One region of the Streptomyces sp. NPDC086989 genome, then DNA from elsewhere that is predicted to be linked to it. Evidence: riboswitches for the same ligand, from Rfam matches in the RefSeq annotation. Region 1 holds a riboswitch; the other holds the start of a gene.
What was found. A riboswitch is a leader RNA that binds a small molecule or an ion and turns the genes downstream of it on or off. The one in region 1 is predicted to bind glycine.
Positions count from the first base shown of each region.

Region 1 (3,777 bases):
AGCTCGGCGTCGACGGCGGCGGCGACGTCCGGGTCGAGCTCGTGGAGGGGGGTGTTGAGAACAGACATCAGGATCCCCTGGGGTGTCAGTTGTCGGAGTGGGTGAGCGCGGCGTACTCGTCGGCGGAGAGCACGTCCTTGGGCTCCTCCGAGAGGCGCACCTTGAACAGCCAGCCACCCTCGAACGGGGCGGTGTTCACGAGCGCCGGGTCGTCCACGACGTCCTGGTTGGCCTCGACGACCTCGCCGGAGACGGGGGAGTACAGGTCGCTGACCGACTTGGTCGACTCCAGCTCACCGCAGGTCTCGCCCTCGGTGACGGTGTCGCCGACCGCGGGGAGCTGGGCGTAGACGACGTCACCGAGCGCGTTGGCCGCGAACTCCGTGATGCCGACCGTCGCGACGCCGTCCACGGCGTCCGACAGCCACTCGTGCTCCTTGGTGTAACGCAGCTGCTGGGGGTTGCTCATGACCTGATTCTCCTGGATGCGGGGGAGTGCGAACGAACAGTGGTCTTGCGTACTGAGACGTACTGAGACGGCCGGTACGGCGTACGGGCGCTACTTCTGCCGCTTGTAGAACGGCAGGGCGACGACCTCGTACGGCTCATGCGTACCGCGAATGTCCACGCCGACGCCGGAGGTGCCGGGCGCGGCGTACTCCGCGTCCACGTAGGCCATCGCGATCGGCTTGCCCAGCGTCGGGGACGGGGCGCCCGAGGTGACCTCGCCGATCACCTCGCCGCCGGCGACGACCGGGAACCCGGCGCGCGGGACGCGGCGGCCCTCTGCGATCAGGCCGACCAGCTTGCGCGGCGCCTTCGTGGCGGCCTGCTCGGCGGCGGCCTCCAGGGCGGCGCGCCCGACGAAGTCGCCCTCCTTCTCGAACTTCACGACCCGGCCCAGACCCGCGTCGAACGGGGTGAGGCCGGTGGTCAGCTCGTGCCCGTACAGCGGCATGCCCGCCTCCAGGCGCAGCGTGTCGCGGCAGGACAGGCCGGCCGGGACCAGGCCGACGCCCGCGCCGGCCTCGGTCAGCGCCTGCCACAGCTCCACGGCGTGCTCGGGGGAGACGAACAGCTCGAAGCCGTCCTCACCCGTGTAGCCCGTACGCGCGATCAGCGCGGGCACGCCCGCGACGGTGCCCGGCAGGCCGGCGTAGTACTTCAGCCCGTCCAGGTCGGCGTCGGTGAGGGAGGCGAGGATGCCGGGGGACTCGGGGCCCTGTACGGCGATCAGCGCGTACGCGTCGCGGTCGTCGCGGACCTCGGTGTCGAAGCCCGCGGCGCGCTCGGTCAGGGCGTCCAGGACGACTTGGGCGTTGGAGGCGTTCGCGACGACCATGTACTCGGTCTCGCCCAGGCGGTAGACGATCAGGTCGTCGAGGATCCCGCCGTCCTCCTGGCAGATGTGCGTGTAGCGGGCGCGGCCGACGCCGACGGTCGAGATGTTGCCGACCAGCGCGTAGTCCAGGGCCTTGACGGCCTCCGGGCCGGTCAGCGTGATCTCGCCCATGTGGGAGAGGTCGAAGAGACCGGCCTTGGTCCGTACGGCGTTGTGCTCGTCGCGCTCACTGGCGTACCGCAGGGGCATGTCCCAGCCCGCGAAATCGGTCATGGTCGCACCGAGCGACCGGTGCAGCGCATCGAGGGCGGTCAGACGGGGGGCAGTGCTCATGGGTGTGGCTCCCGGGTCCCAGGGCATGACATGACGAGGACGATCCTCCCCATCTGTCATCGGAACCTGAGAGGTTCGCCGAGAGTTCCCGGTCGGACCCGGGGAACCTCGACTTGCACCTTGGGTGGAGCGCACGCGGGTGCCGTCGTGAGGGACGGCGGCGCGGCTCGCTTTTCAGATCTGCCTCATCCACGCGGTACGGGGCCTGAGAGATTCAAGGGAGGAACTTGCTCCTTCGGCGCCCGGGCACCGCCTCACGGCGTGCCGGGACTCTCCCGCGCGGATTCAAGCGGCCGGTATGCAGTTGGTCCAGATGGCGCACATCATTGCACGCCGTCCGGGCGATCGGGCGTGCGGGCCCGGAAGAACGTACGGACCGGCCGTCCCGGACCGGTGGAGGGGCCGCGGGCCCTGACCGGAACCGGGGCCACCGGATTACCGTCTCTTTACACTCTTGGGCATGGGGCCCGCGTGGCCCCGATTGGGGGAGGCGATCACAGTGCGGAGATTCGGAGTGCTGGCGTCGACCGGGACCGGGGCCGTCGACGGGGTGCCGGCAGCGCGGCGGGCCTGCGCCGAGGGCCCCCTCGTACGCGACCTGCGCGGCCGGGGCCCGCACGGACCCCAGTGGCTCGGCTTCGCCGAAGGCGACATCGTCGTGGTGTCCGGCCTGCCCGGCGGCGGCAAGAGCACGCTCATCAAGCGGGCCGCGGACGGCGGCATCGACTCGCAGGACGTGCGCGAGCGCTGGGAGCGGCGGATGCCGAGGGTGCTGCCGTACGCGGTGTACCGGCCGCTGGTCCGCTGCGCCCACTACTGGGGCCTGTGGCGGACGCTGCGCTCCGGGGCCTCGGCGGTGGTCCACGACTGCGGAACGCAGACCTGGGTGCGCGCCCTGCTGGCCGCGGCCGCGCGGCGGCGGGGCCGCGGGCTGCACCTGCTGCTGCTGGACACCACCCCGGAGGAGGCCCTGGCCGGGCAGGCGGCGCGGGGGCGCGGGGTGTCGGCGTACGCCTTCGCCCGCCACCGGGGCGCGGTGGCCCGGCTGCTGCGGGACGCGGAGGCGGGCCGCCTCCCGGCCGGTTGCACCTCGGCGGTCCTGCTGGACCGCGGCTCGGCGGCCCGGGTGACCCGCATCGCCTTCCGCCGCCCCTGACCCTGGCCCGGGCCCGCGGGGGGCAGCGGTTAATCTCGGGCCGACAGCGTGGGGTGAGAACAGCGGAGGCGTACATGCACGGCGGCGGCTGGCCGGACAACGAGCTGGAGCAGGTGCTCGGGGCGGCGCTCGGACAGGCGGACGCCGGCGCCCGCATCGTCGAGGTGCTCGGGCGCAGCCTGCTCTGGGTGCCCCTGCCCGGCGGCGGCGGCCCGGACGCGCCCGCCCTCACCCTGCCCACCATGGAGATCAACGGCGCGGCGTACGTCCCCGTCTACAGCTCCGAGGCCCAGTTCCGCGCCTGCGCCGGCCCCGGCATGGACTTCGCCGTGGCCCCGGCCGTCGAGTTCGCCCGCGGCCTGCCCCCGCAGCTCGGCATCGCCGTGAACCCCGAGGGCGCCGTCGGCGTCCCGCTGCCCCCGCCCGCCGTGGCGGAGCTCTGCCGCACCGGCCGCACCCCGCTCGACGGCCCCGCCACCGGCGGCCGCGTCCGGCTCTTCGAGCCCGACTGGCAGGACGACCCGGTGGACTTCCTGACCGCAGCCGCGGAGGAGTTCCGTGCCACCGGCGTGATCGCCGCCGCCCACCGCTGCCTCGCCAGCGTCGAGGGAGGGGCCCCGGAGCTCTACATCGGCGTCCGGCTGCCGGGATGGGAGCCCGGGATGCGCAGCGCCCCGATGGAGGCCCTCGGCCGGGCCCTGGCCCGCGTGGCGCCGGCCTGGCCCGTGCAGTTGATCCTCCTCGACGCCGTGCAGGACCCGGTGGTCGACTACATGGTTACGCGCGTACGCCCCTTCTACCTCGCTTAGGGCCGCTTAAGCTGGGTGCGGATACGGGTGGACGGGCGGACGAGGAACGAAGAGGGGTACCGGGTGAGTGCGTCAGGCACGGCCGCGGCCGGGCAGCTCGAGCACATGATGCGCCAGGTGACGCCCGGGCGCTACGA
Region 1 covers NZ_JBIVAL010000002.1:403,291-407,067, forward strand. Annotated here, with positions in the region: gene glyA (serine hydroxymethyltransferase) at 1-68, opposite strand, end outside; gene gcvH (glycine cleavage system protein GcvH) at 86-469, opposite strand; gene gcvT (glycine cleavage system aminomethyltransferase GcvT) at 560-1,675, opposite strand; glycine riboswitch at 1,860-1,963, opposite strand; gene ACIPK4_RS05580 (AAA family ATPase) at 2,169-2,831, shown strand; gene ACIPK4_RS05585 (enhanced serine sensitivity protein SseB) at 2,906-3,640, shown strand; gene ACIPK4_RS05590 (enhanced serine sensitivity protein SseB C-terminal domain-containing protein) at 3,704-3,777, shown strand, end outside.

Region 2 (3,777 bases), on a different contig from region 1:
GTCGACCTGGAACAGGTTGACCCCGCCCTCGCGGGCGGCGGCGACGACGTCGGCGGCCTTTCCGGGCACCCGGGCGGTGAGGGTGTCGAAGTACGAGCCGTGGACCAGCTCGACCCCGCCGGCCGTCAGACCGGCCGCGAGGAGGGCCGCGTAGCGGTGGGTACGGCGGGCGATCGTCCGCAGGCCGTCCGGGCCGTGGTAGACGGCGTACATGCCGGCCATGACGGCGAGCAGCACCTGCGCGGTGCAGATGTTGCTGGTGGCCTTCTCACGGCGGATGTGCTGCTCACGGGTCTGCAGTGCCAGGCGGTACGCCTTGTTGCCGTCCGCGTCCACGGAGACGCCGACGAGGCGGCCCGGCAGCGACCGGGCGTGCTTGTCCTGGACGGCCATGTAGCCGGCGTGCGGGCCGCCGAAGCCCATCGGGACGCCGAAGCGCTGGGTGGTGCCGACGGCGATGTCGGCGCCGAGCGCGCCCGGGGAGGTCAGCAGGGTCAGGGCCAGCAGGTCGGCCGAGACGGCGACGATCGCACCCAGCTCGTGCGCCTGGTCGATGACCGGCTTGATGTCGCGTACGGCACCGGAGGCGCCCGGGTACTGGAGGAGCACACCGTAGACGCCGCGCTCGGCGACCTCGGCGGGGATGCCCGCGGACAGGTCGGCGACGACGACCTCGATGCCGATCGGCTCGGCACGGGTCTCGATCACGGCGATGGTCTGCGGCAGCGCGTCGGCGTCGACGAGGAAGATGTTGCCCTTGGACTTGCCGACGCGGCGGGCCAGCGTCATGGCCTCGGCGGCCGCCGTGCCCTCGTCGAGCAGGGAGGCACCGGAGGTGGGCAGGCCGGTGAGGTCGGCGACGACGGTCTGGAAGTTGAGCAGGGCCTCAAGGCGGCCCTGCGAGATCTCCGGCTGGTAGGGCGTGTACGCCGTGTACCAGGCGGGGTTCTCCATGACGTTGCGCAGGATCACCGGCGGGGTGAAGGTGCCGTAGTAGCCGAGACCGATCATCGGGGTCAGGACCTGGTTGCGGTCGGCGAGCGAACGCAGCTCCGCCAGCACCTCGGCCTCGGTCCGCGCCTCGGGCAGGTTCAGTGCCTCGGCGCTCTTGATCACATCGGGTACCGCGGCAGCGGTCAGTTCGTCCAGCGAGCCGTAGCCCACGTGGGCGAGCATCTTCGCCTGCGCCTCGGCGTCCGGGCCGATGTGGCGCTGCTCGAAGGGGATGCCTCGCTCCAGCTGGGAGAGCGGAATGCGGTTGGCGGTCATGTACGGAGGCCTCCTGGGTCGTACGACCTGCGAGGGGCACCACGGCGCGGGCACCCGGACGGCCTCCCCCTCTGTCATCTCAACCTGAGAGCTTCACCGGAGGCACGGGGATGACCCGCGGACTCCGGCTTTCACCGTCGGTGAGGAGGGGAACCGGCACTGCACGCCCGGTACCCGCACCTGCTTTCCAGAGTGGCCTCACCACGTGCGGTACGTATGCCTGAGAGATTCCGGGGAGGATTTGCTCCTTCGGCGCCTCCGTCATGCTCACTCGGAGGACTCTCCCGCACAGGGTCAACAGCCGTCACCCAGCCTACCAGCGCCCTTCCGGGTCCTCCTTCGAGTGGCCTCCGCTGCGGAAATGCCTTTCTGTAGTCATTACGGAGGAGTTGCGACCATATGGAGGGACCGTGCAGACCGACATCGATCCGCGCAGCCTGATCGGCCGCAAGGCGTTCGACCGCAACGGAACCAAGATCGGCACAGTGGACGAGGTCTACCTCGACGACGCCACGGGCGTACCCGAATGGGCCGCCGTCCGGACGGGCCTGTTCAGCCGGGACGCGTTCGTCCCCCTGGAGCCGAGCGAGGTCGTCGACGACACCCTGCGGGTCCCCTTCGAGCGCTCCCTCATCAAGGACGCCCCCGATTTCGGCGTCGGCCGCCACCTCTCCCCCGAGCAGGAGCTGCAGCTCTACCACCACTACGGGCTGGACGTCTCCCTCCCGTCGGACATCCGGCGCGACTTCGGCCGCCTCGCGAACGGGGACGACTCCTCCTAGGCGGCTCCGGTCCGGGGCGCCTCGGCCCGGGCTCCGGGCTCGGGCGGGGCTTCCGGCTCGGCCCTCCCCACGAGGGGCAGCGGGTCGGAGGGCTCCAGTTCGGGGTCCTCCACCCGGAAGGTGCGCACCCGGCCCGGTGGTGATCCGGGCTGCTCGAAGCGCACGGTCACCCGCCCGACCCCGCTGCCCTGCACCCACCCGGGGCCGTAGACGGCGTGCAGGACGTCGCTCCCGGCCGGCCAGCGCCGTTCCGGGGCGGGCTCCCGGGTGAGGGGCGGCAGCGCGCTCCCGGAGGCCCCCACGGGCCCCACAGGCCCCGCAGGCCCCGCAGGCCCACCTTGAGCAGCAGTCCCGTCGGACTCTCCCGCTCCTCCCGGTCCTCCCGTGTCCTCGGCCTCCGCGTCCGCCGCGGCGGACGCACCCGCCGCAGCAGCATCCGCGACGCCCTCCCCAGCCGCCTCTGCCGCCGCCTCCGCAGCCATGGACTGTGCGAACAGGTCCTCCTGGGTGTAGTCGGCCAGGCCCGTCACACCGACGCCCAGCAGCCGCACCCCACCCGTGGTGTCCACCGCCTCCAGGAGCCGTGCCGCGGCCTCGCGGACCACCGCGGGGTCGTCGGTGGGCCCGCGCAGCGTCTCCGAGCGCGTCAGGGTCGAGAAGTCGTAGCGCCGCACCTTCAGCACGATCGTGCGCCCGGAGTGCCCCGAGCCCCGCAGCCGCTCCACGCACCGGTCTGCCAGCCGCTGCACCTCGCCCCGGATCCGCACCCGGTCGTGCAGGTCCACGTCGAAGGTGTCCTCGACCGACACGGACTTCGCGTCGCGTTCGGCGACCACCGGCCGGTCGTCCAGCCCCAGCGCCATCCGGTACAGCCCGACCCCGTGCGAACGGCCGACCATCCGGACCAGCTCGTCCTCACCGGCCTCGGCCAGCTCCCCCACGGTGGTGATCCCGGCCCGCCGCAGGTGCTCGCCGGTCGCCGGCCCCACGCCCGGCAGGGTCCGCACCGACATCGGCGCGAGCAGGGCCCGCTCCGTCCCCGGTTCGATCAGCAGCAGCCCGTCCGGCTTGGCCTCTTCCGAGGCCACCTTCGCCAGCATCTTCGACCCCGCCAGCCCCACCGATGCGCTGAGCCCGGTCGCGGCCAGGATGGCCGCCCGCAGCCGCTGTCCGGTCTCCAGGGCCGTCTCCGCGTCGAAGGCGGTACCGCCGGCCTCCAGGTCCACGAACGCCTCGTCCAGGCTGAGCGGCTCCACGAGCGGTGAAAGCTCCCGCAGCAGGGCCATGACCACGTCGCTGACCGCCCGGTACAGGGTGAAGCGCGGGATCAGGTAGGCGCCGTTCGGGCAGAGCCGGCGCGCCTGGGCCGTCGGCATCGCCGAGTGCACCCCGAAGCGCCGGGCCTCGTACGAGGCGGTGGCGACCACCCCGCGCGGTCCGAGGCCGCCGACGATCACGGCCTTGCCGCGCAGGCTCGGCTTCGACGCCTGCTCCACGGAGGCGTAGAAGGCGTCCATGTCCAGATGCAGGATGGTCGGCGCGGCTCTCACAGCCCTGATGCTGCCTCATGCCACCGACAATCGGCCGGGGCGGCGCCCGGCCGCTCCGGGACCAGGCTCCGGACCCCGCTCAACCGGCCCTGTTGCGCCGGGCCGCCAGCTCGTCCGTCGGGTTGTGGCCGACCACCGTCTCGCCGGTGTCGACCCGTTCTCCGTGGAGCTGCGAC
Region 2 covers NZ_JBIVAL010000037.1:8,717-12,493, reverse strand. Annotated here, with positions in the region: gene gcvP (aminomethyl-transferring glycine dehydrogenase) at 1-1,269, opposite strand, end outside; glycine riboswitch at 1,468-1,566, opposite strand; gene ACIPK4_RS39155 (PRC-barrel domain-containing protein) at 1,680-2,051, shown strand; gene ACIPK4_RS39150 (DNA polymerase IV) at 2,048-3,601, opposite strand; gene ACIPK4_RS39145 (MerR family transcriptional regulator) at 3,681-3,777, opposite strand, start outside.
Region 2: another riboswitch for glycine. It lies ahead of gcvP (aminomethyl-transferring glycine dehydrogenase); the one in region 1 lies ahead of gcvT (glycine cleavage system aminomethyltransferase GcvT).